2 regions of the Streptomyces sp. NPDC047061 genome follow, and region 2 is predicted to be linked to the other one. Evidence: riboswitches for the same ligand, from Rfam matches in the RefSeq annotation. Region 2 holds a riboswitch; the other holds the start of a gene.

Region 1 (15,313 bases), on a different contig from region 2:
TGCTGCGGCTGGCCGGGGCGCCCTCCCTGGGCTGGCTCGACGTGAAGACCTCCGGTGACGTCGAGGTGCCGGTCATCGAGACCGCCATCGACGAGGAGCTCGCCCGGTTCGCCGAGGAGGGCCCGACGCCCGAGGAAATGGAGCGCGCCCAGGCCCAGTTGGAGCGCGAGTGGCTGGACCGGCTGGGCACCGTCGCGGGCCGCGCGGACGAACTGTGCCGCTTCGCCGTCCTGTTCGGCGACCCGCAGCTCGCCCTGACCGCCGTCCAGCGCGTCCTGACGGTCACCGCCGAGGAGGTCCAGGAGGTGGCCAAGGCCCGGCTGCGTCCCGACAACCGCGCGGTGCTCGTCTACGAGCCGCTGTCCGCGGAGTCCGCCGAGCACACCCAGGAGGCGGGCCGCGGCGAGGACCCCGAGCAGGAAGCCACCGTAGAGGCCGGCAACGAGAACGAGGAGACGGCCAAGTGACCGAGCTCGCCACCATGGACTTCCACCCCCAGCCACAGCCGGGCGAGGCCAAGCCCTGGGCCTTCCCCGCCCCGGAGCGCGGCACCCTGGACAACGGCCTGACCGTGCTGCGCTGCCACCGCCCGGGCCAGCAGGTCGTCGCCGTCGAGGTGCTCCTGGACGCGCCCCTGGACGCCGAGCCGGCCGGCCTGGACGGCGTCGCCACCATCATGGCGCGCGCCTTCTCCGAGGGCACCGACAAGCACTCCGCCGAGGAGTACGCCGCCGAGCTGGAGCGGGCCGGCGCCACCCTCGACGCGCACGCCGACCACCCCGGCGTCCGGATCAGCCTGGAGGTCCCGGCCTCCCGGCTCGCCAAGGGCCTCGGGCTGCTGTCCGACGCGCTCAGGGCGCCCGCCTTCGCCGACAGCGAGGTCGAGCGGCTGGTCCGCAACCGCCTCGACGAGATCCCGCACGAGCTGGCCAACCCCAGCCGCCGGGCCGCCAAGCAGCTCTACAAGGAGCTCTTCCCGGCCACCGCGCGGATCTCCCGCCCGCGCCAGGGCACCGAGGACACCGTCGAGAAGATCGACGCGGCCGCCGTCCGCGCCTTCTACGACCGGCACGTGCGCCCGGCCACGGCCACCGCGGTCGTCGTCGGCGACCTGACCGGCATCGACCTGGACGAGCTGCTCGGCGAGACCCTGGGCGCCTGGCGGGCCGCCACCGGGCAGCCCCGCCCGGTCCCGTCCGTGACCGCCGACGACACCGGCCGGGTCGTCATCGTGGACCGCCCGGGCGCCGTCCAGACCCAGTTGCTCATCGGCCGCGTCGGTTCCGACCGGCACGACCGTGTCTGGCCCGCCCAGGTGCTCGGCACCTACTGCCTGGGCGGCACCCTCACCTCCCGCCTGGACCGCGTCCTGCGCGAGGAGAAGGGCTACACCTACGGCGTCCGCTCCTTCGGGCAGGTCCTGCGGTCCGCCCCGGACGGCACCGGTGTCTCGATGCTCGCCATCAGCGGCTCCGTGGACACCCCGAACACCGGCCCGGCCCTGTCGGACCTGTGGACGGTGCTGCGCACGCTCGCCGCCGACGGCCTCACGGACGCCGAGCGCGACGTGGCCGTGCAGAACCTCGTCGGGGTGGCGCCGCTCAAGTACGAGACGGCGGCGGCCGTCGCGGGCACCCTGGCCGACCAGGTCGAGCAGTACCTGCCCGACGACTTCCAGGCCACGCTGTACCGGCAACTGGCCGCCACCGGCACCGTGGAGGCCACCGCGGCGGTCGTGAACGCCTTCCCGGTGGACCGCCTGGTGACCGTCCTCGTCGGGGACGCGGCGCAGATCAAGGAGCCCGTCGAGGCCCTCGGCATCGGCGAAGTCACGGTCGTCGCCGCGGAGTAGGGAACAGGCGGCTGAAGAGCCCTGGTGACCGCCGGGTCATCAGGGCTCTCGCATGTCCGAATTGAGGTGGAGGTTGCCTGTCTGCCCTGTGGGATGCGCTACAAAAACCGCGTTCCGTTTGGGCGGGGGGAGAGCGGCCTCGTAGGTTCTTCCGGGCTGTCCGTCAGGCACCGCGCCGCATCCGCGGCACCGGACAGTCATCGCCGAGTCCCCGCATGGCGCGAGCCAGGGGAGCCGGGGACCCACGCAGTCCCTGGGGTGAATCGGGCGCCCGCGCGTGTCGCGAGGGGGCCCGTAGGAGACCTTCCTGCTCCGAACCCGTCAGCTAACCCGGTAGGCGAGAGGGAAGGAAAGGACCAGCCTCTACATGGCGTTCATGTGCGCCTCCGGGAAGCACCGTCGTCCCGGCCGGGTGAAGCGCACCACCGCGCAGGCCGCCGGTATCGCGGCCCTCACCACCACCGGTGTCATCGGCACCGTCTCCGCCGCCCCGGCGCTCGCCGCCGAGAACTCCGTCGAGCAGACCGGCCTCACCCCGGTCATCACGCTCAGCGACTCGGTCGTCGAGCAGATCGACGCCCAGGCCGCGGCGCAGCAGGCCGCCGCCGACCGCAAGGCCGCCGAGGAGGCCGCCCGCAAGGAGGCCGCCGCCGAGGCCAAGAAGGAGCACGAGGCCGAGGTGCGGGCGGCCCGCGCGGCCGAGCGCAAGCGCCTCAACACCTTCGTCGCGCCGATCAGCGACTCCTACGTCTCCACCGGCTACAAGACCGGCGGCTCCCTGTGGTCCTCCGGCGCCCACACGGGCATCGACTTCCACGCCGCCGGCGGCACGGTCGTGCACGCCGTCGGCACCGGCACGGTCGTCTCCACCGGCTGGGGCGGGGCGTACGGCAACGAGATCGTCATCAAGATGGCCGACGGCATGTACACCCAGTACGGCCACCTCTCCTCCATCGGCGTCTCGGTGGGCCAGAAGGTCACCCCCGGCCAGCAGATCGGCCTCTCCGGTTCGACCGGCAACACCACCGGCCCGCACCTTCACTTCGAGGCCCGCACCACCCCGGACTACGGCTCCGACGTCGACCCGGTCGCCTACCTCCGCAAGCACGGCGTGAACGTCTGAGGGAGCTGGACGCGGGTCCGGCGCCGAGACCGACGGACCGAGCGCGCTTTGCCGGGTGCGGGTGCGTCGTGGCTGGTCGCGCAGTTCCCCGCGCCCCTTTCAGGGGCGTCACGCGCAGCGCCCCTTCAGGGGCGGCGACGACAACCCGTGAGATCTTCCGGAGCCCCGGCCCCTGTGCCGGGGCTTTCGTCGTTTTCGTGCACCCGGTGTCCAAAATATATCCCTGGATTCCGGCCCGCCGTCGGAAATTCCGGCTCATTGCAATAGAGTCACGGAACGGGCGCCACTTGGAGGCGTTTCACGGGGATTAAGGCGGAGGTCGGTCATGCGTATTCCGGCGCACTCGGTATGCACGGCGATCCGGGACGACATCGTCGCGGGTGTCTACGAGCGCGGCAGCCGGCTCACCGAGGAACTCCTGGCCCGCCGCTACGGGGTCTCGCGCGTCCCCGTCCGTGAGGCCCTGCGCACCCTGGAGGCCGAGGGCTTCGTCGTGACGCGCCGGCACGCGGGCGCGTGCGTCGCCGAACCGACCGAACAGGAGGCCGCCGACCTGCTGGAGATGCGCATGCTCCTGGAACCGCTCGGCGCCTCCAGGGCCGCCCAGCGCCGCACCGAGGCCCACCTCAAGGTGCTGCGCGGACTGGTGCGGCTGGGGCAGGAGCGGGCCAGGCGGGGGAACAGCGAGGACCTGCGCTCCCTGGGCGGCTGGTTCCACGAGACCCTTGCGCAGGCCTCCGGCAGCCACGCCCTGACCTCGACGCTCACCCAGCTGCGGCACAAGATCGCCTGGATGTACAGCGTCGAGACGCCCGCCAACCCGGTGGAGTCCTGGACGGAGCACGGCGCCATCGTGGACGCGGTGGCGCGCGGCGACGCCGAGCGCGCCCGGGCGATCACGGCGCTGCACACCGAGCGCTCGACGGTCTCCCACCGGCTGCGGTTCTCCGGCGCCACCGAACGGGCGAACGGTGTGAGGACTTCGCAACACCCCGTAAACATGTCGGGCCTGCGGCATTAACACGCGCACCGTATACAAAGAGATGTTATTCGGCGGGGTCTGTTTTCGCTGCCCTAATTCACGCGCGCCGGGAATTCGCCGTCGCGCTTCTTTCGTGCGCCCGTGGTAAAGCCGGGCGCCGGGGCCTCGCAAACTCCGGGACGGGGCCGTCGTAAAGCCGTGTGCGGCCCTGTTGTGAAGTCATGTGCGCCTGTCATGGAATTGCGGCACATGACGGGTGGCGCGGTACGGGCTCCAGGGCTCAGGGGGAAACGGCGGGGCCGCGCCGCCCCCTGGGGGAGTGGCGCGGCCCCGGACGTGCGGGCGCCGGGCGCTCAGACGGTCTCGGGGAGCTCCTCGAGACCCTCGGCGACCAGCTTGGCCAGGCGGTCGAGTGCGGCGTCCGCGCCCTCGGCCTCGGTGGCGAGGACGATCTCCTCGCCACCCTGGGCGCCCAGCCCCAGGACAGCCAGCATGGAGGCCGCGTTGACGGGGTTGCCCCCGGCCTTGGCGATCGTGACCGGGACGCCTGCGGCCGTGGCGGCTCGGACGAAGATGGAAGCGGGGCGGGCGTGGAGGCCCTCGGCCCAGCCGACGTTGACGCGGCGCTCAGCCATGTGATGCTGCCCTTCGGTGTTCAGGGTTGTCTAGACCAGTTTCCCACATCGTGAAGCATGCCCGGAGGGGACGTGAGCCCCTCCGGGTGTGTCGTCGGACCGCGGCCTCGGCCCGACTTCCGTCCTCCACAGACTGCCTCGCGCCGTTGTCGGACGCGAGCCGTACTCTGGGGCCCATGCAGACCCCGGCGGACCCGCAGGACCGGCACGAGTACCCGTCCCACTGGGAGGCTGACGTGGTGCTGCGCGACGGGGGTACCGCGCGCATCCGGCCCATCACCGTTGATGACGCCGAGCGACTGGTCAGCTTCTACGAGCAGGTGTCGGACGAGTCGAAGTACTACCGCTTCTTCGCGCCCTACCCCAGGCTCTCCGCCAAGGACGTCCACCGCTTCACGCACCACGACTTTGTGGACAGGGTGGGACTCGCGGCCACCATCGGCGGCGAGTTCATCGCAACCGTACGCTATGACCGCATTGGCCCCGACGGGACGCCCGCCTCGGCACCCGCCGACGAGGCCGAGGTCGCCTTCCTCGTCCAGGACGCCCACCAGGGGCGCGGCGTCGCCTCCGCCCTCCTCGAGCACATCGCGGCCGTCGCGCGCGAGCGCGGGATCCGCCGCTTCGCGGCCGAGGTGCTGCCCGCCAACTCCAAGATGATCAAGGTGTTCACGGACGCCGGCTACACCCAGCAGCGCAGCTTCGAGGACGGCGTCGTCCGCCTGGAGTTCGACCTGGAACCCACGGACCGCTCCCTCGCCGTGCAGCGCGCCCGCGAGCAGCGCGCGGAGGCCCGCTCGGTACGACGGCTGCTCGCGCCCGGCTCCGTGGCCGTGATCGGGGTCGGCCGCGCGCCCGGCGGGGTCGGCCGCAGCGTCCTCGGCAACCTCCGGGACGCCGGTTTCACCGGCCGCCTGCATGCCGTGAACCAGGCCTTCCCGGACGACCTCAAGGAGATCGACGGGGTGCCCGCGCACCGCTCGGTGCGGGACATCGACGGCCCTGTCGACCTCGCGGTGGTCGCCGTACCCGCCGAGCACGTGCCCGAGGTCGTCACCGAGTGCGGCGAGCACGGCGTCCAGGGGCTCGTCGTCCTCGCCGCCGGGTACGCGGAGAGCGGCCCCGACGGCCGGGAGCGCCAGCGCGCCCTCGTCCGCCAGGCGCGCACGTACGGCATGCGCATCATCGGCCCCAACGCCTTCGGGATCATCAACACCGCGGACGACGTCCGGCTGAACGCCTCCCTCGCCCCCGAGATGCCCCGCCCCGGCCGCATCGGCCTGTTCGCCCAGTCCGGCGCCATCGGCATCGCCCTGCTGTCCCGGCTGCACCGGCGCGGCGGCGGCGTCACCGGGACCACGGGCGTCTCCACCTTCGTCTCCTCCGGCAACCGCGCGGACGTCTCCGGCAACGACGTCCTCCAGTACTGGTACGACGACCCCGAGACCGACGTCGTCCTCATGTACCTGGAGTCCATCGGCAACCCGCGCAAGTTCACGCGCCTCGCCCGGCGGACGGGGGCGGCGAAGCCGCTGGTCGTGGTGCAGGGCGCGGGGGCGCCGCCGGGCCACGCGGTACGGGCGACGCGGCTGCCGCACGCCACGGTGTCCGCGCTGCTGCGGCAGGCCGGGGTGATCCGCGTCGACACCATCACCGAGCTGGTCGACGCGGGGCTGCTGCTCGCACGCCAGCCGCTGCCGGCCGGACCACGGGTGGCGATCCTCGGCAACTCGGAGTCGCTCGGGCTGCTGACCTACGACCGGTGCCTGGCCGAGGGGCTGCGGCCGGCCCGGCCACTGGACCTGACGACGCGGGCCACCGCCGGGGACTTCCACCGGGCGCTCGCGCAGGCGCTGGCGGACGAGTCGTGCGACGCGGTGGTCGTGACGGCGATTCCGACGATCGGGGAGGGAGCGGTCGGGGACGCGGAGCTGGCGGAGGCGCTGCGGTCGGCGGCCGAGGAGGTTCCGGGGAAGCCGGTGCTGGTGGTGCACGTGGAGCTCGGGGGGCTGGCGGAGGCGCTTTCGGCTGCGGGCCGTACCGCACCTACCGCGACTGCGACGGTACCCGGCACCGGTGGCGGTGCCCACCCGTTCCGCCCTGCGGAACGCCTGCGCACCGCGGTACCCGCGAAGCTTCCGGTCTCCCACCCCTACTCCCGTCTCATCCCCGCCTACCCCGCCGCCGAGCGGGCCGTGCGGGCGCTTGCCGAAGCGGTGAAGTACGGGCAGTGGCGGCGCGAGGCCGCCGATCCCGGGAAGGTGCCCGAGTTCGACGACATCGACGAGAGGAACGCCGCCCGGCTGATCGGCGCGCTGCTCGAACGCGGGGAGGGGCTCACCATCGGGGTCGAGGAGACCTGCCGGCTCCTCGGCAGGTACGGCATCGACGTGCACCGCGCGCTGCCCGCCCCCACCCCCGACGCCGCCGTCGCAGCCGCCCGTGCCCTCGGCTACCCCGTCGCCCTCAAGGCCACCGCTCCCCATCTGCGCCACCGCGCCGACCTGGGCGGAGTGCGGCTCGACCTGGCCGACGAGGAGCAACTGCGCCGGGCGTACGACGAGTTGAGCGAGCTGTACGGGACGCCCGAGGAGCTGCGGCCGGTGGTGCAGCGGATGGCGCCCCGGGGCGTGGACACCGTCGTACGGGCCGTGATCGACCCGGCCGCCGGGGCCGTGGTGTCCTTCGGCCTCGCGGGGGCCGCCTCGCAGCTGCTCGGGGACATGGCGCACCGGCTGGTTCCGGTCACCGACCGGGACGCCACCTCACTGGTGCGTTCGATCCGGACCGCGCCCCTGCTGTTCGGCTGGCGCGGTTCGGCGCCCGTCGACACGCCCGCCCTGGAGGAGCTGCTGCTCAGGGTCTCCCGGCTGGTCGACGATCACCCCGAGGTCGTCGCGGTCACCCTGGAACCGGTCGTGGTCGCCCGGCAGGGCGTGAGCGTCCTGGGGGCCACCGTCCGTCTCGCGCCACCGCCGGTCCGTGACGATCTGGGCCCGCGCACGCTGCCCGCCTACTGACCGCCGGCCGACCGGGACGAACGCCCGCACCCCTCGGCGGTGTTCGACGCGGCCGCGCGTGACGGCGGTGGCGCCGGACGCCGCCGCGCGCGACTGGCCCGGGTCCCCTTGCCCACGGATTAGGATGGACGCCATGGCCAAGACCAGTACGACGACCCAGGGGCTGCGCGTCGCGATCGAGCGCAGCGGCTACTACCCGGCCCTTGTGGCCGAGGCGGTGGAGGCCGCCATCGGTGGCGAGCCGATCCGGTCGTACCTGGTCCACCAGGAGACGACGTTCGACCAGAACGAGGTGCGGCGGCATGTGACCGTGCTCGTCCTCACCGGCAACCGCTTCATCGTCAGCCACACCGACGAGCAGGCCGCCGACACCACCTCCCCGACGCCGTACGCCACCACCTCGACCGAGTCGGTCAAGCTCGGCCGGATCTCGTCGGTCGTGGTCAGCCGGGTCGTGGCCAACCCGGAGCAGTACACGCCGGGCACCCTGCCCCGTGAGATCGTGCTGACCATCGGCTGGGGCGCCGTCTCCCGCATCGACCTGGAGCCCGCCGCCTGCGGCGACCCCAACTGCGAGGCCGACCACGGCTACACCGGCAACTCCACGGCGGACGATCTCAGCCTGCGGGTCAGCGAGGCCGGGGACGGCCCGGAGACGGTGCGCCAGGCGCTCGCCTTCGCCCAGGCCATCTCCGAAGCGACCGCGGACGTCACCCGCTGATGGCGTACGCCGCCTGGGACCATCCGGAACCCCTCGCCCTCGACTCCGCGCCGCTCCCCGAGTACGGCAGCGGTTCCCTCGCCGACCTGCTGCCCACCCTGGCCGCGGGCATGGCCGTACCCGGCATGACCGCGTCGATCACGGAGCTGACGCCCGCCGACCGCAACTGCGTCTTCCTGATCGACGGGCTCGGCTGGGAGCAGATCAAGGCGCACCCGGACGAGGCGCCCTACCTCACCGCCCTGCTCGGCAGCTCGCGCGGCGGCACCGGACGGCCGATCACCGCCGGCTACCCGGCCACCACCGCGACCTCCCTCGCCTCCGTCGGCACCGGCCTGCCGCCCGGCGCCCACGGCCTGCCCGGCTACACGGTCCGCAATCCGCAGACCCGGGAGCTGATGAACCAGCTGCGCTGGCAGCCCTGGACCGACCCGGTCGCCTGGCAGCCGTACCCCACGGTCTTCCAGCTCGCCCAGGACGCGGGGGTGCACTCCGCGCAGGTGTCCTCCCCGCACTTCGAGCACACCCCGCTCACCAAGGTCGCGCTCAGCGGCGGAACGTTTCACGGGCGGCTGACCGGCGAGGAGCGCATGGACCTGGCTGCGGAGCAACTCGCAGCCGGAGACCGCTCCCTGGTGTACACGTACTACGCCGAACTGGACGGCGCCGGGCACCGCTACGGCGTGGACTCCGACACCTGGCGCGGCCAGCTGATGCACGTCGACCGGCTCGTCCAGCGCCTCGCCGAGCAGCTCCCGCCGCGCAGCGCCCTGTACGTCACCGCCGACCACGGCATGGTCGACATCCCGTTCGACGAGCAGCACCGCATCGACTTCGACGAGGACTGGGAGCTGAAGGCGGGCGTCGCCCTGCTCGGCGGCGAGGGCCGGGCCCGGCACGTCTACGCGGTGCCCGGTGCCCAGAACGACGTCCTGACCTGCTGGCGCGAGGTGCTTGGCGAGCAGTTCTGGGTGGCCTCCCGGGACGAGGCGATCGCGGCCGGCTGGTTCGGCCCGTCGGCCCGGTTCGACGAGCGGGTGTACGAACGGATCGGCGACGTCGTCGCGGCCGCGCACGACGACGTCCTGATCATCGCCTCCGAGCGGGAGCCCAAGGAGTCGGCGATGGTCGGCAACCACGGCTCGATGACCCCCGCCGAGCAGCTCGTCCCGCTGCTCGAAGTACGCTCCTGACACCCCTGATCGCACAACTCACCGAAAGGTGCGCAACTCCCCATGCCCGAGCTGGTGTTCTTCTCCGGAACGATGGACTGCGGGAAGTCGACGCTGGCTCTGCAGATCGAGCACAACCGGTCGGCGCGCGGTCTCGTCGGCATGATCTTCAGCCGCGACGACCGCGCGGGCCACGGCAAGCTCTCCTCCCGCCTCGGCCTGGTCACGGACGCCGTGGAGGTCGAGGACGGCCAGGACCTTTACGCCTACCTGGTTGACCACCTCTCCCAGGGCGGCCGCGCGGACTACGTCATCGCCGACGAGGCGCAGTTCCTGGCGCCGGAGCAGATCGACCAGCTCGCGCGCGTGGTCGACGACCTGGGGCTGGACGTCTACGCGTTCGGCATCACCACCGACTTCCGCTCCAAGCTGTTCCCCGGCTCCCAGCGGCTGGTGGAGCTGGCCGACCGGGTCGAGGTGCTCCAGGTCGAGGCCCTGTGCTGGTGCGGCGCCCGCGCCACCCACAACGCCCGCACGGTCGACGGCGTCATGGTCGTCGAGGGCGCGCAGGTCGTCGTGGGCGACGTCAACCAGGCGGACACCATCGGCTACGAGGTCTTGTGCCGCCGCCATCACCGGCGCCGGATGACGGCGGCGTCGGCCCGTGCGGTGGCCCTGTCACCGGACGTGCTGCCGGTGTCCAGCACCTGACCGCTCGCGGTCAGAGGACGCGCCCTCCAGACACCGGCGGGGTTCCGGCCGCCGGGAGTGCTGAGAAGGCGTCACGACCTGACGGACCGCGGGTGCTGCCCCCTCGCGGGGACCCCGTCGAGGCCGCATCGTGGACCCACCGGCGGTCACTTACGTGACGTCGGTTCGGCGGAGTCGTCCTCGTCACTCGCCAGCGCGGTCGGCAGTGGTTCATGCCGGCACCGATGAGGACGCCCACGAGACGGTGGTCCTGGCGGAGCTTCTGCGACCACTGCGGCGAGACCGACGGCCACCGCGTTCAGGTGGCGATCGGGCTCGATCTGGTTCTCGAAGACCTCGGTATCCGGGAAGGACGACTCGTCGAGAAGGTGAACCAGGTTGTAGAGGTCGTGGTTGCCGAGGTTGAGAAGAGTGGCGGAGAGAAAGACCAGAGCATCCGCCCGGTCGGCGAGCAAGGCGGCCGCGGCGGCAAGTGTGGCCGGGCAACCGTCGTTGCTTCCAGGTGTGTGCCCGATCTACCTCCCGTCGCCGGGCGTGGGCGGCCAGTCTTGAGGCACAGCCACGGAGTTGGCGGACGGGGGAAACGTGAACGCACAGGTTGTCGCCAGTCACCGAATACGGTCGAACGCCCGGGACACCATTGATCCGGATGACGAGTTGAGCGCAGCGCTCTTCGCGTCGTTCCGCCGCAGTGATCAGCGGCTGAAGGCGCGGCACTATCTGAGCGGGTTGCTGGCGGCGAAGGGACGCAAGTCGATCCGGAACATCGCCGCATCCGTCGGCGGGCCCGCGGCCGAGCAGAGCCTGCACCACTTCATCAGCAGCTCCACCTGGGACTGGTCGCCCATCCGCGAGGCCCTCGCCGGCCACGTCACGCAGGCGCTGGCGCCACGCGCCTGGGTCGTACGGCCGCTGTTCATCGCGAAGGCGGGCGGGTACTCGGTCGGGGTGGAGCGGCAGTTCGCCCCGGGGCACGGACAGGTGCTCAACGGCCAGTTGGCCTTCGGGACCTGGGCCGCGGCCGAGGGGACCAGCGTTCCCCTCCAGTGGCGGCTACACCTTCCCGAGTCCTGGCTCGGAAACGCGAGCATGCGTCGCAGGGCGGAGATTCCCGACAGTGCCGAGGCGGAGACACCGGACGAGTGTGCGGCGGCCACGGCGCTGACCTTGCCGGACCGGTGGGGTGTGCCGAGGCGTCCCGTCGTGCTGGACACCCACGTGACGGGTCTCGGCGGGGTCGTCCGGCTCTTCGCCGAAGCGCGGATCCCCCTGCTCGTCCGGGTGACGGCGAGTACCCGGCTGACCGTGGCGGACCGCGCCATGCCCGGGTACCGCGCGGGAACGCTGCCGGCCGGCCGCATCATGGAGTCCGCGCGGGGCCTGCGCCGTCCGGTGGGCGCCGCCCCGGGGCCGGTGCGGGGCACCACGCTCGCGGCGGCGGTCCGGGTACGCCTGCCCCGGCCGGACTTCGGGCCCGAGCTGTCGCTGATCGGCGAGTGGCACGAACGCGGAAAGGCACCGACGGCGCTGTGGCTCGCGGCTCCGGTGACGGCACCGCTCGGTGATCTCGTGCGGTTGACCTGGCTTGCCCGGCGCGTTGCCCAGGACGAGAAGCAGATCGGCGAGCGGGTGGGTGTCCGTGACTTCGAGGGGCGCTCGTTCAGGGGCTGGCACCGCCACATGACCCTGGCCTCCGTCGCGCACGCGGTGTCGGTACTGGAGTCCGGGGCGGACGGGCCGGGCCGGCCGAGTCTTTGCGAGCTGCGGCCCTCCGCCTGACCTTCCTTGCGCCACCGACCCCTAGTCCGCCGCCCCATGCGGAGCCCGGCCGTCGGTGTTCCCCGCCGCCCCGGAACCCGCGTGCCGGTGCTGCAGGGTGTGCCGGGTGCGGTGCAGCCGCAGGGCGAGCTGGATCTCCAGTGCCCGCTGGGGATCCAGCCAGTCGGCTCCGAGGAGTTCGGCGATGCGCTCCAGCCGCCTGGACACCGTGTTGGGGTGGACATGCAGGCTCGCCGCCGCGCGTGTCGGGCTGGAGGAGGAGGCGAAATAGGCGTCGAGCGTCCGGGTGAGCTCGGTGAAGCGCTGTGTGTCGTAGTCCAGTACGGGGCCGATCACGGCCTCGATGTAGTCGCCGATGCCGTGGGTCTCGGAGAGCAGGACGCCGAGGAAGCCCATCTGCTGCGGGGTGGCGACGCCGCCGAGGTTGCCCAGTTCGGTGAGCGCTTCCAGGCAGCTGAGGGCCTCGCGGTGGGCCCGCGCCACGTGGTCCGGGCCCGACACCGGTCCGGCCGCCCCGACCGTGACGGGATGTCCGACGACCGGCGAGAGCTCCGCGGACACCGCGCCGGCCGCGGCGAGCGGGTCCTCGCCGGGGACCAGCAGCGTCACACAGCCGTCACGGAACTGCGTGAGCCCGGACATGCGATGGGCGTACGACGACGCCCATGCGGCGGCCCGGCCCTGCGGACCTCCCTCGGGCCGGGCCACCACCATCACATGCGGTTCCTCGATGGCGATGCCGAGCCGGCGGGCCTGCGTGATCAAGTGGCGGGGTTTCGGCCCGAGGTCGCTGAGCAGCTCCTCCAGCAGTTCGTCACGGATCTGGTCGTGAGCCACCGTCGAGGTGCGCTGCAGCAACAGGATGAGCGCGACCGCCCGGGCGGTGAGCTGGAGCAACCGCACTCCGAAGCCGTCCGTGAGCGGTTCGTCGGGGACCAGCAGAACGGTACCGAGGTTCTCGCCGCCGGCGGTGACGGGCGCGACCCAGCCGCCCTCGGACATGGGCACCGGGCAGCCGGCCGCATGGGCGTCGAAGGTCCACCTGAGCAGGTCCGCCTCGGCGAGTTCGGGCGGCGTACCGGTCACGACGACCTTTCGCCCGACGCAGTCCCTGACGACCATCGCCCCCGACAGGTCCCTGACCGCCGCTTCGGCGAGGGTCTGCGGGTCGCAGCCGCTGAGCACCAGGTCGATCAGCCGGATGTAGGCGGCCTCGACGCGTCGCTGCACGTCGAGACTGCTCCGGGCACGGGAGGTGTCCAGTTCCAGCTCGGTCACCTCGGCGCGGGTCTCCTCCAGCAGCCGCGCGCGTTCGATGGCGACCGCCGCGAGCTTGCCGAGCGAGCGCAGCAGGCTGATCTCGTCGGGTGAGAAGTGCCGCACCTTCCGGTCGGCGCCGTAGAGGGTGCCGAAGACCGTGGTGCCGTAGCCGAGCGGAACCGCCAGGATGGCGTGCAGGCCTTCGGCCCGTACGACGGCGTCGATCTCGGGGGAGTGCGGGATGTCCCTGTCGGGCAGGTAGTCGGGGCTCCAGGCGGGCGCCCCGCTCCGCTGCACGAGACCGCCGAGGCCGGAGTCGTCGGAGGTCTTCAGGCCCACGCTGCGGGAGGTGGTCTCGCCCTCCGCCGCGCGGATGACGGAGGTCCGGCCCCCGTCGTCCGTGTCGCGCAGTCCGACGTACGCCATGTCGAAGTTCAGCAGCCGCCGTGCCCGTCGGGCGATCTCGTGCAGGAGCGCGTCCATGCCGTGCACCAGGGTGAGGTCGTGGGCGGTGTCGACGAGCGCGGCGAGCCCGGCCTCCCGCTGCTGTGCGTGGCTGATCCGGGACTGGACGGACGAGGCCAGGCGGACGGCCTGGTCGAGTTCCGCGAGGGTGTCGTCGGAGACCTCCTCGTGCCGGGCGGCGCGCAGCAGTTCCACGAACCGTACGGCCGGCGCCCCCTCGGCGAGCAGTTCCAGCACGGACATCGCATCAGGCGACGCGGCCGACACCAGTCCCCCCATCATCATCCCCCGTGATCAAGCAGGTCGCTCCTTAGAGAGCCTAAGCTTGGGGACCTGCGGCGGCAACCCGGCTCATGGCCCGTGGTCGTGCAGGTGTTCGCACAGGTGGTGGTCGAGTCACCGCTCTCACCGGTCGGATGTGTGGCCGGGCCACCTGTCGCCCGTCGGGGGTGTCGCGAAAGGATCGGGCCGTGACCCGTGAGTACGGGGACACGAACGGTGACGGGGGCCGCCGAAGGCGGTGCCCGGCGCACAGAGCGGAACGTCGGGGGACGGGATGTCCGAGATCAAGAGTTATCTGCGTTCGCTCGAACGCAGCCGTGACTCCCTGCGAGTGGAGCACCGGCCCAGGGTCTTCTCGCTGGGCGGCAGGGAATGGGACCTGCTCGACACGGTCTTCGCCCCGCTGCACGCGGGCACCACCGAGATCGTCATGGAGCTGCTCGGCCTCTCCGGTCCGGGACGCCGTGACTGGCGCGGCTCGTTCCTGGAGGTCGGCTGCGGCACCGGGGTCGTCGCCGTGACCGCCGCCCTCACCGGCTGCGAGCGGGTCGTCGCCTGCGACATCAACGCCGAGGCGGCGGCGAACGCCGGGCTCAACGCGGGGCGGCACGGGGTCGCCGACCGGGTCCGGGCCGTGCACAGCGACCTTTTCGAGGCGCTGCCCGCCGGGGAGCGCTTCGACACCGTCGTCTGGAGTTCGCCGTACGTCCGGGCGCCGGAGGACTACCGGTTCGCCAGTCCTCTGGAACGCGCCTATGTGGACCCCGGATACGAGGCACACCGCAGGTACGTGGACGAGGCACCGCACCGGCTGACCGACGGCGGCCGGGCCCTGCTGCACTTCAGCAGCAGAGGGGACATGGACGGACTGCACCGGATCGCCGAGGAGACGGGGCGGCGGCTGCGGGTGCTCGCGAGGCACGTCGTCGTCGACAGGGGAGACACGGTCGAGCACTTCCTGGTGGAGATACGTTCCGGTGAGGGTGCTTCGGGGGTGCGGCACAGTGCCGCGCACCGGGGCAGGCTCGTGGCCGGCCCGGCCGAACGATGACTCACTCCGCCTGAGTCGCCGCCAAGAGCTCGTCCCACGCGGCGCGTTCTCTCTCGATCGCCGCGGTCTCCAGTTCGTGCGCGAGCGAGTCGAGGACGATCCCGGCCCATCCGTACGCGTCCAGCACCCGGCAGGCCGCGCCGTGTTCACCTGAGAGGGTGTCACCGTGGAACCCCTCGCGGAGTTCCAGCGCTTCGAGCGCCTGCTGGGGTATGGCGTGCAAGGTCATCCAGGCGATGAGCCGTTCGACCCGGTTCAGT
Region 2 (15,313 bases):
CCGCCTCGCCGGCCGCGCTGCACACCTGCGCGCCCATCCAGCGGTCCCCGACCCGCCGGCTGAGGACGCGCAGCTCGGCCAGGTCCTCGTCGACGCCCCGCAGGTTGCCGGGCGAGTCGACCAGGATGTGGGTGCGGTACATCAGGGTGACGCCGACCTCCCAGTCACCGCCGTGCACCCGGCAGTTGGCGAGCACGGCGGACATGTCCGGGGCGATGTCCACGGCGGGGCCGCCCAGGGTCCACGCGGTGAGCGGCCAGACGATGCCCGGCAGCCGGGCGGCCCGCGGACCGCCCGGCTCGAAGGAGGCCCGGACGAGCGCGACGTACCGCGGCGTCCGCTCGTCCGTCACCAGGTCCCGCTGGCCGGACTCGGATGCCAGGAACAGGTCGAGCAACCTGAGGTCCATGCGCAGTTCGTACAGCGGGTGCCCGGCCTCGGCGTCGGGGGCGGCCAGGAGTACGCCGACGGGATCCGCCGCGCCGGCGACCGCGCGCAGCTCCTCCGGACCCGCGTCCTCGGGCAGGGCGTCCCGGGCGACGCCCAGACGCAGTACCGCGCGCACCGAGGCCGTCGCCTCCTGGCGGTAGTTGCGCAGCCACCAGAACCAGCCGACGGCGAGGACGATCCGGCCCGCCTGCACCTCGTCGCCCGCGCGGACCGCACGGTCCAGGGCGGCCCGGATGTTGTCGAGGTCGGTCTCCAGCCGGCGGATCCAGGGGAGCTGCTCCCCGGAGCGCAGTCTCGGCTCCGCCTCCTCCACGAGCGCCCGCACCCACGCGCCGTGCCGCCGCTCGACCGCCGCGCGCAGCCCGGGGACCTCCGCGGCGCGCTCGACGGCGTACTCGTGGATGGTCTCCAGCATGCGGTAACGCATTCCGCCGGTGCCGTGCGCGCCGTCCGGGGTGGCGACGATCAGGGACTTGTCGACGAGCGCGCCGACGAGGTCGGCGGCCGGTCCGGTGCACACGGCCTCCGCCGCCGTGAGGTCCCAGCCGCCGGCGAAGACGGACACCTCGCGCAGCATCGTCCGCTCCCGCTCGTCGAGCAGGTCCCAGGACCAGTCGACGACCGCGCGCAGGGTCTGCTGGCGGGGCAGGACCGTGCGGCTGCCGGCGGTGAGCAGGCGGAAGCGGTCGTCGAGCCGGTCGGCGATCTGCCGGGGCGTGAGCAGCCGCAGCCGGGCCGCCGCGAGCTCGATCGCAAGGGGCAGTCCGTCCAGGCGGCGGCAGATCTCGTCGACCGCTGCCGTGTCGTCCGGCACGGCGGCGGTGCCGGGGCGGACGGTGGCGGCGCGCTCCTCGAAGAGGCGGTGGGCCTGCTCGGGGGCGAGGGGTTCGACCGGGCGCACCGACTCCCCGGGGACGCCCAGGGGTTCACGGCTGGTGGCGAGGACCGTGAGACCCGGGCAGCGGGTGAGCAGGGTCTCGGCGAGGGCGGCCGCCGCTTCGATGACATGTTCGCAGTTGTCAAGGATCAGGAGTTGGCTGCGTGGGGCGCAGTACTCGACGAGCAGGGCCGTGGGGTCCTTCGGCACGGTCGCCAGCTCGTTGGTCATGAGCACGGTCTCGCGCAGGCCGAGGGCGCTGACCACCGCACCGGGCACCGCCTCCGGCCGGTCGAGCGGGGCGAGCTCGACGAGCCACGCCTGCGGGAGCCCGGCGGCGGCCTCCTCGGCGAGACGGGTCTTTCCGGAGCCGCCCGGTCCGGTGAGGGTGACGAGACGGGCCCTGTGCAATTCGGAACGAACGGCTTCGAGTTCGGGTTCCCGCCCCACGAAAGAGGTAAGCCGCGGACGGAGGTTGCCGGTGCGGGGCGGAGGCTCCTGCAACGGGGTCGCGAGCGGGGTTGCTTCCTGGGTGAGCAACGACGCGTGCAGCGCCTGGAGTTCCGGGCCGGGGTCGGTACCGAGGCCTTCTGCGAGGGTGCGGCGGGCGGTCTCGTACGCGGCGAGGGCGTCCGCCGGGCGGCCGGTGTCGCGCAGGGCGCGGATGAGCAGGGCGTGCAGCGGCTCGTCGTACGGGTGGACGGTGGTGAGCTCGGTCAGCTCCGGTACGGCGTCGACGGCACGGCCGAGGCGGAGGGCGGCGTCGGCGCGGGCACGGGTGGCTTCCAGCCGGAGCGCCTCGGGGCGGGCGGCGGCCGCGGTGCGGTCGGGGAGGTCGGCGAGTGCGGGGCCGTGCCAGAGGGCGAGGGCCGCGGTGAGGAGGCGGTGGGCCGCCGCCGGGTCGCCGACGGCCAGGGCTCGGGTGCCTTCGCGTACCTGCCGCTCGAAGACGTGCAGGTCGATGTCGTCCTCGGCCGCCGTCAGTCGGTAGCCGCCGGGGCCCGAGGTGACGGCGTCCTTCCCGAGACCGCGGCGGAGCCGGCCGACGAGGGCCTGGAGGGCGGCCGGGGCGTCCTGGGGCGGGTCGTCGTCCGCCGCCCAGATCTCCTCGATGAGGGTTTCGGGGGTGAGGGTGCGGGTGGGGTGCAGGGCGAGGACGGTGAGCAGGGCGCGCAGGCGGGGGCCGCCGACGGGTATGGGGGTGCCCTGGTCGTCGCTGGCTTGGGCCACGCCCAGGATTCGGTACCGCACCGGGTCATTGTCGCCGGGGGGTGGGGGGAGAGGCACGGAGTTTCGACGCCGGGGGTTTCGGGGCGCCCGGGGTGGGGGCGGGGAGCCTCGGCGCCGGGGTCGAGAGGTGCCCGGGGTGGGGGCGAGGGGGGGGACGCTTACCGGCGCTTGCAGGGTGCCTCCCCAGCCTTCGGCCGGGGGGACCCCCAGCGCCCACCCGTGCCGCCCTGCGGCACGCCTGCCCGCAGCTGGGTGGCTGTGAAGCGCCCCGTCAGGGGCGCGGGGAACTGCGCGAGCAACCCCCGCCGGCCCGCGGCCGAAGCACGAGGGTTCCACTCCGATGCGGGGGCCTGGGGGCGGCAGCCCCCAGATGCGGCACCCTCCTCACGCCCCCGAGGCCAACGCCCCCCTCATCGGCGTCACCCCCGCAGGGACCGCACGTGCCCGTGCCGGCGTCCCCGTCCAGCACGTGCCCCGGCGGGACAGCAGCCGGCGCAGCCACAGCTCCAGGGAGACCAGGTCGGCCAGCCCGTCCAGCGGCAACGGCTCCCCCGCGGCGGCCGCGCGCAGCGCCTTGCGGACCACCCTCGCCTCCACCAGGCCCGCCTGCGCCAGCAGCGGCGTGGCGAAGAGGGAGATCAGGTCGTCGGCCGCGACGCGCAGCCCCGTGCGGGTGGCGGCCGCCGAGGAGGCGTGGGAGGGGGCGCCCCAGCCCGGCGGGAGGTCGGTGACGCCGGCGCCCTCCAGGACCGTGCGGAGGATCGCGGCGCGGGCGCCCGGCTGGACGCGCAGTGCCTCGGGGAGGTCGCGGCACGCGCGGACCACCTGGTTGTCGAGAAAGGGTGTGTGGAGGCGCTGGGAGCGGATCTCGGCGGCCTGTTCCAGGACGCGGATGTCGGCCGCGTGGCGGGCCAACACCGCACGCGCGCGGTAGTCTCCGGGGCGCTGCGCGGGGCCGACGCCGGAGCGGTTCGCCGCCCCCTGCAGCAGAACCGATACTTCAGCGAGGGCCTCGCCGGTCAGCCAACGCGCCGCCGGGCCCGGTCTCGCCCAGGTGAGCGCCGCGAGGGACGCGCCCACCGCGCCTCCCGGATCGTCGAACCGGCGCCGCAGCAGGCGCTCGGCGAGGGACTCGACGCCCGCGCGGTACGGCGTACGCGCCAGGCGCCGCGCCGCGCTGTACACGCGCGCGGGGACCATCACCGAGCCGTCGGCCTTGGCGAGCGCGGCGACCGGGCGGACGAGGTGCCGGCGCTTGCGGTCCATCAGCAGGTCGGCGAGGCGCGCGGGGTGGGCGTCGAGGACCTGGCGGGCGCCGTAGCCGGTGAAGTGGTCGGCGCTGCCCGCGGCGAGCCGGGCGCGGTGCCGGGCCGCGGCGATCAGGGACGGGCCCGGTTCGTCGGTCAGGGGGCCGTCGAGGTCGGCGTACGGCAGGATCTCCTCGCCGCCGGTGACCACCACGTGGTGCAGGCGCGGGTTGGCGGCGAGGGTCCCGGCACGCTGGAGTTCGGCCTCGCGGCCGCCCACGGCCAGGTCGTTGAAGGTGACGGCGAGGAGCCGCTCGCCGGCGCCCGTGCCGTGGCCGAGGACCGTGCCGGGCATGCCGGGCAGGCCCGCCGCGAGCAGCGCGAGCGTCCCCGACGCCGGGCCGCCGGAGAGGTCGGCGCCGATGCCCGGGACCGGCATCCCGCGCGCCGCGCGGCGCTCCGCGGGGCCCATGCCGGGCACCGGACCTGGGTCGATGTCCGGGACGTGCCGGGGTGCCGACAGCCGCGCGCGTACCGCGTCTACGAGTGCGTCCCGTACGGCGTCCACCGCACGGTCCGGGTCGGCGGAGGGGGCCGCGACCGCGAGCGAGGCGACCTGCTCGTACCCGGCGACCTCGCGCGCCCCGGTGCGCAGGATCAGCGCATGCCCCGGCGGAATGCGCCGCACGCCCTCGTACGGGGTCGAGTCGTGCAGCGCGGCCGGTACGTCGGGGACGGCGAGGAGGGCCGCGAGGTGGCCGTAGTCGAGGTTGGCCTCGATGAGGTCGGCGAGCGGGAGCGCGGCCGTGGCGTAGGCCGTACCGCCTGCCCAGGGGGTGTGGAAGACCGGGCGGGCGCCCGCGAGGTCGCCGCAGACGGTGACCCGGCGGCCGACCTGGACGACGGCGGTGTAGCTGCCGGGCCAGGCGGTCAGATGCCGGAGAGCGCCCCCGCGCGCCGTGAAGAGGCCGAGACGCAGCTCCTCGTCGGTGGCACCGCAGGTGCCGAGGACGGCGATGCGGTTCTGCGCGTCCGCCTTGACGACGCGCACCTCGTCGGGGCGCCAGTCGCCGACCGCCCAGAGCGGGTCGGGGTCGCCCCACAGGAGCTGGGAGCCGACGGGATGGACGGTCTCGCCGTCGTAGCCCATGGCGCCGGCGGAGCCGAGCGTGGCGGCACCGGAGGCGGTGCTGCTCCATCCCACCAACCACCGCATCGACGCCTCCACAGGCTGTGGACAACCATGCACGGTACGAACCGGGTCCCCATGCTGCCATGAAGGACGCGCTCCGGAGGGGCGGTGGGGCCGCCTTTGATCCCTGGAAGATTTCACGGAGTTGCCGCAGGACCGGCCGCGCGTGCGCGCTGTGGAAGAGTCTCCGCGGGGGCCGACCGCCTTACGGCAGGGGGCGACTGCGACGTGAATGCGCCCCCTGTACGCTCCCCCAGAACGCCCTTCGCGCCCTCAATTCCCGTGGTAGGAGCGTTGAACGCCCGCGAAAGGTGGGGTCGATTTTCGGCCAAATCGCCGATGACCACCCGGGCTTGCGCACGCTCCGTACATGCTTTGCGCATCGCACGCGCGTGTGCTCGAACGCGCACAGTCCGGGAGGCGGGCATCGCCTCCCGGACCGGTCCGCCACCCGCGGGGATGAAGGTGGCGGTGTCCCCCAGCCCACTGGATCCAGTACAGCGGGCCGACCCACGCACTAGCCATGGAACCGCTCCCCCGGTGGCCGGAGAAGAGCGCACGGACGGGCGCACGGCCACACGGCGGGGGCACGTCGCGACCGGTCGTGCACGGTGCGTATACGGGCCGCACTCGCGTACGGACCACAATCCCGCCATCCGGAACAATGCCTCTTAACGCTTGGGATGCGGCGAACTACGCTGGGTTTACGAATGCCGCGTGGTTATGCCAGCGCGGCAGCCGTCTGTGTCGAGGGGTGGCGCATGTCCAGGGAGCAACGCGGGCCGAACGAAAAGCTCGGCGCCGTTCTCGCCCTCGCGGGAATCAGCAACGCAGGACTCGCGCGACGCGTCAACGATCTTGGCGCTCAACGCGGGTTGACTCTTCGCTACGACAAGACGTCGGTGGCGCGCTGGGTGTCGAAGGGCATGGTGCCGCAGGGTGCCGCCCCGCACCTCATCGCCGCCGCGATCGGCCAGAAGCTCGGCCGCCCGGTGCCGCTCCACGAGATCGGCCTGGCGGACGCGGATCCCGCCCCCGAAGTGGGCCTCGCCTTCCCCAGGGACGTCGGGCAGGCGGTGCGGTCGGCGACGGAGCTGTACCGCCTCGACCTCGCCGGCCGCCGGGCCGGTTCCGGCGGCATCTGGCAGTCGCTGGCCGGATCGTTCGCGGTAAGCGCATACGCAACGCCCGCCTCGCGTTGGCTGATAACCCCCGCCGACAGTTCGGTCGCGCGCGAGGCGAACGCCGTGGACGGTGCGGGCGCAGCGCTCAAAGTCGGCCACAGCGACGTACAGAAGCTGCGGGAGGCCGCCGAGGACGCCAGGCGCTGGGACTCCAAGTACGGGGGCGGCGACTGGCGGTCGTCGATGGTGCCGGAGTGTTTACGGGTGGAGGCGGCACCGCTGCTGCTCGGCGCGTACTCCGACGAGGTCGGGCGGGCGCTGTTCGGGGCGAGTGCCGAACTGACGCGCCTTGCCGGGTGGATGGCCTTCGACACCGGACAGCAGGAGGCCGCGCAGCGGTACTACATCCAGGCGCTGCGGCTCGCCCGCGCGGCGGCCGACGTGCCGCTCGGCGGGTACGTCCTGGCATCGATGTCCCTCCAGGCGACGTACCGGGGCTTCGGCGACGAGGGCGTCGACCTCGCGCAGGCCGCGGTGGAGCGGAACCGGGGGCTGGCGACCGCGCGGACCATGAGCTTCTTCCGGCTGGTCGAGGCGCGGGCCCACGCGCGGGCGGGGGACGCGCAGGCCGCGGGGGCCGCGCTGAAGGCGGCGGAGGGGTGGCTGGAGCGGGCGCGGGAGGGCGACAACGATCCCTCCTGGCTCGGTTTCTACGGCTACGACCGGTTCGCCGCCGACGCGGCCGAGTGCTACCGGGACCTGAAGGCCCCGCGGCAGGTGCGGCGCTTCACGGAGCAGGCCCTTTCCAAGCCGACGGAGGAGTTCGTGCGGTCGCACGGGCTGCGGCTCGTCGTCTCGGCGGTCGCCGAACTGGAGTCGGGGAACCTCGACGCGGCGTGCGAGCAGGGGGTGCGGGCCGTGGAGGTGGCCGGGCGGATCTCGTCGGCGCGGACGACGGAGTACGTGAAGGATCTGCTGCACCGGCTGGAGCCGTACGGGGACGAGCCGAGGGTGGTGGAACTGCGGGAACGGGCACGGCCGTTGCTGATGGCGCCGGCGTGAGGATCGTCTGGCCGTCTGCCGGGCCGCGGTGATCTCGCGGGTGCGGGTGCGTGGGGGCTGGTCGCGCAGTTCCCCGCGCCCCCTTGGGGCGCGTGTGCGTGGCCACACATCGAATACAGTCCCGCGCCCCTGACGGGGCACTTCACCAACCGTACGTTTGAAGTGGCTGTCAGTGGCGCAGTGCACTATCGGATGCGGGAGGTGGTGCAGGTGTCTGTCGGGTACGACTGTGACGTGCTCGTCGTCGGGGGTGGCATCGTCGGGCTGTCCACCGCGTACGCGATCACCCGTGCCGCGCCCGGGACCCGGGTCGTCGTGCTGGAGAAGGAGGCCGGGCCGGCGAGGCACCAGACGGGCCGGAACAGCGGGGTCATCCACAGCGGGATCTACTACCGGCCCGGGTCGCTGAAGGCGCGGTACGGCGTCAAGGGCGCCGCGGAGATGGTCAAGTTCTGCGCGGAGTACGGCATCGCGCACGCCGTCACCGGCAAGCTGATCGTCGCCACCGAGCGGGAGGAGCTGCCCCGGCTGCACGCCCTGGTGCAGCGCGGCCGGGAGAACGGCATACCGGTGCGGGAGCTCGGAGCCGCCCAGATCGAGGAGTACGAGCCCGAGGTGCGGGGGCTCGCCGCCATACACGTCGGGACGACCGGGGTGTGCGACTTCGTGGGGGTCGCCCGGCAGCTCGGGGAGGCCTCGGGGGCGGAGATCCGGTACGGCGCCCAGGTGGTCCGCGTGGACCGGCGGCCGGAGCGGGGCGTGGCCGTGCTCACCTCGCGCGGTGACGTCGTACGCGCCCGCGTGCTGGTCAACTGCGCGGGACTGTACTGCGACGAGGTCGCGCGGCTGACCGGGGACGAACCGGGGATGCGGATCGTGCCGTTCCGCGGGGAGTACTACGAGCTGGCGCGCCCCGAGCTGGTGCGGGGGCTGGTGTACCCGGTGCCGGACCCGGCGTTCCCGTTCCTCGGGGTGCATCTCACGCGCGGGATCGACGGAGGCGTGCACATCGGGCCCAACGCGGTGCCGGCGCTGGCCCGGGAGGGGTACGGGTGGGGCGTCGTACGGCCGCGGGAGGTCGCCGGGACGCTGGCCTGGCCGGGATCCTGGGCGCTGGCGCGGCGGCACTGGCGGTACGGGGGCGGGGAGCTGCTCCGGTCGGTGTCGAAGAAGGCGTTCACGACGGCCGTACGGCGGCTGCTGCCCGCCGCCGAGGAGGGAGACCTGGTGCGGGCGGCCGCGGGGGTGCGGGCGCAGGCCGTGCTGCGGGACGGGACGCTCGTCGACGACTTCCTGATCAAGGAGGCACCGCGCGCGGTCCATGTGCTGAACGCGCCCTCGCCCGCGGCGACCGCCTCGCTGCCGATCGGGCGGGAGGTGGCGCGGCGGGCACTGGAGACGCTGGGCTCGGCATGACAGCCCGGTGCGACGGCTGGGTGTGGCAGTTCGGCATGGCAGCCCGGCGTGACAGCCCGGCACGACAGCTCGGTGTGACACCCCGCTGGCCGGCCCGTGGGGGTCGTAAAATCGACCCACTGTGTCTGACTCCCTCAATGCCCCCGAAGCCCCCCAGCCCGCCGAGACCGGCCCCGCCGGGCACGTCCCCGGTGCGCACCCCGACCACACCCCCGGGGTGTCCGTCCGGCACACCCGGGCCAAGGGGGAGCCGCGGTTCCCGGACGGGCCGAGGGCCGATCCCGCCGGGTCGCACTTCGAGCGGCGGATCCGCAGCTTCCAGCCGCGCCGCAGCCGGGTCACCGCCGGGCAGGCCGACGCGCTGCAGCGGCTGTGGCCCAAGTGGGGCCTGGACATCGACGGGCAGCGGGTCATCGACCTCGGCGAGCTGTTCGGGAACGACGACCCGGTGGTGCTGGAGATCGGGTTCGGGATGGGCGAGGCGACCGCGCAGATGGCCGCCGAGGTGCCGGGCGTCAACATCCTCGCCGTCGACGTGCACACGCCGGGGCAGGGGAACCTGCTCAACCTCGCCGACCAGAACGGGCTGTCCAACGTCCGTGTCGGGAACGGCGACGCGATCATCCTGCTCCGGGAGATGCTGGCGCCGGACTCGCTGGACGGGCTGCGCGTCTACTTCCCGGACCCCTGGCCGAAGAAGCGGCACCACAAGCGGCGGCTGATCCAGGCCGAGTTCCTCGATCTCGCCGCGACCCGGCTGCGGCCCGGGGCGATCGTGCACTGCGCGACCGACTGGGAGCCGTACGCCGAGCAGATGCTCGAAGTGCTGGACGCGCACCCGGAGTTCGAGAACACGCAGGCCGACGGCGGTTTCGCGCCACGTCCGGCGCACCGGCCGCTGACCCGTTTCGAGGGCCAGGGACTGGACAAGGGACATGTGGTGAACGATCTGCTCTTCCGTCGCGTACAGCACCGGGTGCCGCAGAGCGAGCAGCACCGTCAGGAGTCACCTCGTTAGGGTCGATGCCGTGGCCACCTCCCCGCCGCCGTACTCGCCGTACCCGCAGCATCCGTCGTATCCGCCGTCGCCGTCGTATCCGTCATCACCGCCGTCACCGTCGTATCCGGCGGATCCCGCCGACGGCGGTCTGCGGCATCCCCGTTGGTGGCAGCGCCGCTGGGTTCGGTACGGGGCGCTGGGCACGCTGCTCGCCCTCTCCGGCCTGGTGATCCTCGCGCTGGTGCGGGAGCAGACGGGGACGGAGGGCTTTCTCGTCGGGCTCGGGCTCGCCGTGCTGCCCGTGCCGCTGCTCCTGGGCGCGTTCCGGTGGCTCGACCGGGTGCAGCCGGGCCCCTGGCGGAACCTGCTGTTCGCCTTCGCCTGGGGCGCCTGCGCGGCCGCGCTGATAGCCATCGTCGCCAACAGTTTCGCGACGAGATGGATAGCGACGGCGACCGCGGATCCGAGCAGCGCGGACCGGCTCGGGGCGACCCTGATAGCGCCGGTCGTCGAGGAGTCGGCGAAGGCGGCGGCCGTGCTCCTCGTCTTCCTCTTCCGCAGACGGGACTTCACCGGGATCGTCGACGGGGTGGTGATAGCCGGGGTCACCGCCACCGGGTTCGCGTTCACCGAGAACATCCTCTACCTCGGTACGGCCTTCGGGACCGACCAGCTGACCGGTGACAGCGGGATCGCCTCCGTCACCGCCGCGACGTTCTTCGTGCGCATCGTGCTGTCCCCGTTCGCGCACCCGCTCTTCACCGTCCTCACCGGCATCGGCTTCGGCATCGCCGCGCTCTCCGGGGAACGGCAGCGGGCGCGGCGGGTGCTGGTGCCGCTCGCCGGGCTGCTGCTCGCGATGAGCATGCACGCGTTCTGGAACGGGTCCTCGACGTTCGGGCAGTACGGGTTCTTCGCCGTGTACGGCATGTTCATGGTGCCGTCGTTCGGGCTGCTGGCCTGGCTGGCGATCTGGACGCGGCAGCGGGAGCTGCGGACCGTGCGGGAGGAGCTGCCGGCGTACGTCTACGCGGGGTGGCTGGGGACGGCCGAGCCGTTCGTGCTCGGGTCGATGCGGGCGCGGCAGATGGCCAGGGAGTACGCCGCGTACCACTTCGGGAAGGCGGCGGGGAAGGCGGTCGCCGAGTACGAGGGGTACGCGACGACGCTGGCGCTGCTGCGGCGCCGGGGGCAGCGGGGGCGGGCGGGCGCCGACTTCGTGGTGCGGGAGCGCGAGCTCCTCACGGAGCTGTGGAGCCGGCGGGAGCTGGTCCGGCCGGCCCTGGAGTACGCGGCGCGGACGGCCGCGCCGGGCGGCTGGCCGGGGTACGCCGGCTACGCGCCGCCGGCCTACGGGGCGCCGGGGTGGTACGGGGCGGCGGTGCCGTACCCGGCCTACAACCCGTACCGGAGTTAGGGCTTCGGGTCGCGGAGGGTTCGGCACCGCCGGGATGCGCCGTGAGGGCTGAGCGCCGTTGCGGCCGTTGCGGCCGTTGCGGCGGAAGAGAATGGTGGGGGCCACCGGGTGGAGCCGGCAGGTCGAAGGAGACCGTCAGGCGGAAGCCGCCGTCAGCCGTGCCAGTTCCTCGTCCGTCAGCGTCAGGTCCGCCACGCCCAGCAGCGGCGGGAGCTGCTCCAGCGTGCGGGCCGAGGCGATCGGGGCCGCGACGGTGGGCTGGGCCGCCAGCCAGGCCAGGGCGACCGTGGGGATCGGGGCCTCGTGGGCCGCGGCGATCCCGTCCAGCGCCGCCAGGACCTTCTGGCCGCGCTTCGATTCGGCGTACTGGGCGGCGCGGCCCGCCCGTGCGCTGTCGACCGTCGTACCGGGGCGGTACTTGCCGGTGAGGAAGCCGGCGGCCAGGGCGAAGTAGGGGACGGCCGCGAGGCCGGTGCGGGAGGCCAGGTCCTGGAGGGGGCCCTCGTACGTGTCGCGGGAGACCAGGTTGTAGTGGGGCTGGAGGGCGACGTACCGGGCGAGGCCCTCGCGGTCGGAGAGGTCCAGGGACTCCTGGAGGCGTTCGGCGGTGATGTTGGACGCGGCGATGTGCCGGACCTTGCCCGCCCGCACCAGCTCGTCCAGCGCGCCGATGATCTCCTCGACCGGGATCTCGGGCTTGTCGAAGTGCGTGTAGTAGAGGTCGATGTGGTCGGTGCCGAGGCGACGCAGGGACGCGTCGGCGGCGGCCTTGATGTTGGCGGCGGACAGGCCGGGGTACTCGGGGTGCTGGCTGACCTTCGTCGCGATGACGACGTCGTCGCGGTTGCCGCGCGCCCTGACCCACTTGCCGATGATCGTCTCGGACTCGCCGCCCTTGTGGCCCTCGATCCACGCCGAGTACGAGTCGGCGGTGTCGACGAAGTTGCCGCCCGCGGCGGCGTAGGCGTCCAGGACGGCGAAGGAGGTGGCCTCGTCGGCGGTCCAGCCGAAGACGTTGCCGCCGAGGGCGAGCGGGAAGACCTCGAGGTCGGAGGAGCCGAGTTTGCGAAGAGCAGTCATGCTCAACTTCAACACGGGCCGCCTGGTGACCCATCCCGGCGATTACGAAGGTCTCGTAAAGGCGGAACCCCGGCGGAACCCCGGCAGACCGAACCGGCGGCCCTGACGCCGGGGGGTGTCGTCGGGGCCGCCGGGGGGCGGTGGGTTTCCGTCGGGGGTTGCGTTCGCGGATTCCGTCGGGGGCTGCGTCGCGGATTGCGTCAGGGGTTGAGGCCCTTGCCGCGCAGCCAGGTCATCGGGTCGATGGCGGTGGCCTGGCCGTTCGGGTGGACCTCCAGGTGGAGGTGCGGGCCGGTCACGTTGCCGGTGGCGCCGACGCGGCCGATGACATCGCCGGTGGCGACCTTCTGGCCGACCTTGACGCCGATCGAGGACTGGTGGCAGAACCACAGCTCGGTGCCGTCGTCGAGGGTGATGATCGTGCGGTAGCCGTAGGAGCCGGCCCAGCCCGCCTCCGTGACCGTGCCGCTGTGCACGGCCTTGATCAGCGTGCCGGTGGGCGCGGCGAAGTCGAGGCCGGTGTGGTAGCCGGAGGACCACATGGAGCCGGCCTGGCCGAAGGTGCCGGTGATCGTGTACGACACGACGGGCAGCGTGTACTGCTTGGCCAGCTCGGCGAGCCGGGCCTGCTCGGCCTTCTGCTTCGCGGACGCCTCGGCCTTCTCCTTGGCGTCGGCGGCCTTGGCTGCGGCCGCCTTCACCGCCTTGGCCTCGGCGTCGGAGACCGCCTTGTCGGCGGCGGCGACGGCCTTGGCGCTGGCCTTGGTGTCGAGCTGGTTCTGCTGCTGCGCGGCCTGGGCGATGATCCGGTTGCGCAGCGTCTCGCCGGCGCCGGACGAGGAGGAGTCCCCGTCGGTGGCGGTCGTCGTGGTCACGCTGCTGAGCGCGGTCTGGGTGGCCTGGTGGCCGCCGCCCTCGCCGAGCAGGGAGTCGACAGAGGCGGGCAGGTCGGGCAGCGAGATGGAGACCGGCGGCTTGCCGGTGTTGGCGCTGGCCATGCCGCCCGCGCCGACGGCGGCGATCACGCCGACGCCGAGAACCGTGGAGCTGCGGGCGAGTCCGCCGCCGCGCTGCTTGGCGACCCGGTGCCGGCCGCGCGCCGAGGCCAGGGACTCCTCGGTGGGGTTCCACTCCTCCCAGGGGCCCTCGTCGGTGCGGTAGCTGCCGTAGCCGAAGGTGTCGGGTTGACGCTGGCTGGGCACGAACGGGGCTGTCGGAGCAGGCCGGTTGGACGCCACGCGGGCGTACTCCTTTCCTTCCGTCGCCTACCGGGTTAGCTGACGGGTTCGGAGCGGGAAGGTCTCCTACGCGCGTATACCGGCCGTTTCCTACCCGGCGGTAGCCGTGCGATTCACCCCAAGGTGGTGGTTCCCCGGTTCCCTTGCGGGATTCGGCGCGTGCGCGCGGAGCCGTCGCGGGTGACGGCTGGGACGACCGCGCTGCGTTATCGAACGTTAATAGACCCGGCTACCAGATTCCAAGCTGTTCGTCTTGATCATTAAGCTTTCAAAGCTTGGACTTACCTGCCACGACTGGTCAAAAACGGTCGAGTTGGCTGTGCTCGCTGCTCAGCTCAGGAGTCACACAGGTTGTGATGGTGGCTCAGTTGTGATGCGGAGGGCAGCCGCCCGAACACGATGTGTGACATAGCACAGGACCGGCGCACGGGACCGGCGGCTCAGGGCCGCCGCACCGCGAGCAGCGCCATGTCGTCCGTCATGCCGCCGCCCGTGTGCCGGCGCACCTCGGCCGCGAGCCGGGCCAGCAGTACGCCGGGGGCGGTGACGGTACGACCGGTCAGCCGCCGCTCGGGGTCGTAGAACCGGCCGTGCGCGTCGCGGGCCTCGGAGAGGCCGTCGGTGTACAGCAGCAGCGTGGCCCCGCTCGGGAACACGTGCTCGGCCGCCCGGTCGGGCCACGTCCCCAGGTCGCCCATCCCGAGCGGCAGCGCGGACTCCGGCGCCGGCACCGGGCACACCTCGCCGTCGCCGTGCAGCAGCAGGGGCGGCGGGTGTCCGCGGTTGACGACCCGGAGCGTGCAGTCGCCGTACCGGAGCTCCGCGAGTACGGCGGTGGTGAACCCCTCGTGGGCGTCGATGCCGCCGCGCCGGACGCCCTCGCGCGCCAGCGCCCGCTCCAGCCGCGCCGCCACCGCCTCCAGCGTGGCCTCCTGCTCGGCGGCCTCCCGGAACGCGCCGATCACCACGGCGACGGCGGCGACCGCGCCCATGCCCTTGCCGCGGACGTCGCCGACGACCAGGCGCACGCCGTACGGGGTGTCCTGGACGGCGTACAGGTCGCCGCCGATGAAGGTGCCCTCCTGGGCCGCCTCGTAGCGGGCGGCGATCTCGAAGCCGCCGATCCGCTCGGCGGGCTCGGGCAGGACGGCCCGCTGGGCGGCCTCGGCGACCTCGCGGGCGGAGGCGAGGCGCTGGTCGCCGATACGGACGATCCGGTTGATGCCGGCGGCGAGGACGGCGACGGTGGCCACGGTGACGATCTCGGTCACGGCGTCGGCGTCCGGGAGCACGGCGAACCGCGTGTGCACGGCGTAGGCGGCGAGGAGTGCGGCCAGGCCGGTGAGGACGGTGGTGCGCAGCGAGGAGAGGGGGGCGGCGACCAGCGGGGCGGCCGTGAAGAAGGGGACCGCGGTGAAGGGGGCGGGGGTGAGGACGTCGTAGCAGACGCCCGCGACGATCAGCAGCGCGGGCAGGTAGCGGGCGAGGGTGCGGGCGGATTCCTGGCCGTGCCGCTCCGCCTCTCCACGGCTCGCCACACGACTCCCCTGCTGTCCCACGCGCCCGACGTGCCCGACGTGTCCTACACGCCCGACGTGCTCGATGTGCTCGACGTGTTCGATGCGCTTGACCTGTTCGACGCGTCCGATGTCTTCGATACCTGTCCGTCCAGGTTTGCCGTTGCGAGCGGGTGGGGCGAATGGTGTGGGCCGGGCGGATGAGTGCGGACGTGTGTGATGAGGAGCACGTGCCTGGATATGACTCAGGGCCGGAATCCTCTGACTTGGATTCCGGCCCTGGGTTTCAGTAGCGGGGACAGGATTTGAACCTGCGACCTCTGGGTTATGAGCCCAGCGAGCTACCGAGCTGCTCCACCCCGCGTCGGTGACACCAGCATACGCCATCCGAAGAGGGTGAGTCACACGGGTTGAGAGCCGCGGGGACGACGGAGGTCGTTACGGGGACGACGGAGGCCGTGGC

What was found. A riboswitch is a leader RNA that binds a small molecule or an ion and turns the genes downstream of it on or off. The one in region 2 is predicted to bind cyclic di-AMP.
Region 1: linked by a shared signal. The riboswitch ahead of ABZ887_RS44245 (M23 family metallopeptidase) and the one ahead of ABZ887_RS08500 (M23 family metallopeptidase) in region 2 are both predicted to bind cyclic di-AMP.

The regions. Positions count from the first base shown of each region.
Region 1 is NZ_JBEYVI010000051.1:54,461-69,773, forward strand. Features, by position in the region: gene ABZ887_RS44235 (pitrilysin family protein) at 1-467, shown strand, start outside; gene ABZ887_RS44240 (pitrilysin family protein) at 464-1,852, shown strand; cyclic di-AMP (ydaO/yuaA leader) riboswitch at 2,044-2,207, shown strand; gene ABZ887_RS44245 (M23 family metallopeptidase) at 2,220-2,975, shown strand; gene ABZ887_RS44250 (GntR family transcriptional regulator) at 3,301-3,996, shown strand; gene ABZ887_RS44255 (HPr family phosphocarrier protein) at 4,311-4,592, opposite strand; gene ABZ887_RS44260 (GNAT family N-acetyltransferase) at 4,769-7,612, shown strand; gene ABZ887_RS44265 (DUF5998 family protein) at 7,746-8,333, shown strand; gene ABZ887_RS44270 (nucleotide pyrophosphatase/phosphodiesterase family protein) at 8,330-9,526, shown strand; gene ABZ887_RS44275 (thymidine kinase) at 9,569-10,216, shown strand; gene ABZ887_RS44280 (hypothetical protein) at 10,363-10,671, opposite strand; gene ABZ887_RS44285 (transposase) at 10,874-11,995, shown strand; gene ABZ887_RS44290 (helix-turn-helix domain-containing protein) at 12,017-13,963, opposite strand; gene ABZ887_RS44295 (methyltransferase domain-containing protein) at 14,277-15,053, shown strand; gene ABZ887_RS44300 (transaldolase family protein) at 15,055-15,313, opposite strand, start outside.
Region 2 is NZ_JBEYVI010000004.1:9,924-25,236, forward strand. Features, by position in the region: gene ABZ887_RS08465 (BTAD domain-containing putative transcriptional regulator) at 1-2,578, opposite strand, end outside; gene ABZ887_RS08470 (asparagine synthase-related protein) at 2,942-5,020, opposite strand; gene ABZ887_RS08475 (MFS transporter) at 5,758-7,182, shown strand; gene lhgO (L-2-hydroxyglutarate oxidase) at 7,375-8,598, shown strand; gene trmB (tRNA (guanosine(46)-N7)-methyltransferase TrmB) at 8,720-9,616, shown strand; gene ABZ887_RS08490 (PrsW family intramembrane metalloprotease) at 9,747-11,015, shown strand; gene ABZ887_RS08495 (aldo/keto reductase) at 11,151-12,095, opposite strand; gene ABZ887_RS08500 (M23 family metallopeptidase) at 12,296-13,333, opposite strand; cyclic di-AMP (ydaO/yuaA leader) riboswitch at 13,341-13,501, opposite strand; gene ABZ887_RS08505 (PP2C family protein-serine/threonine phosphatase) at 13,774-14,871, opposite strand; gene ABZ887_RS08510 (hypothetical protein) at 14,902-15,054, shown strand; tRNA gene ABZ887_RS08515 (tRNA-Met) at 15,141-15,214, opposite strand.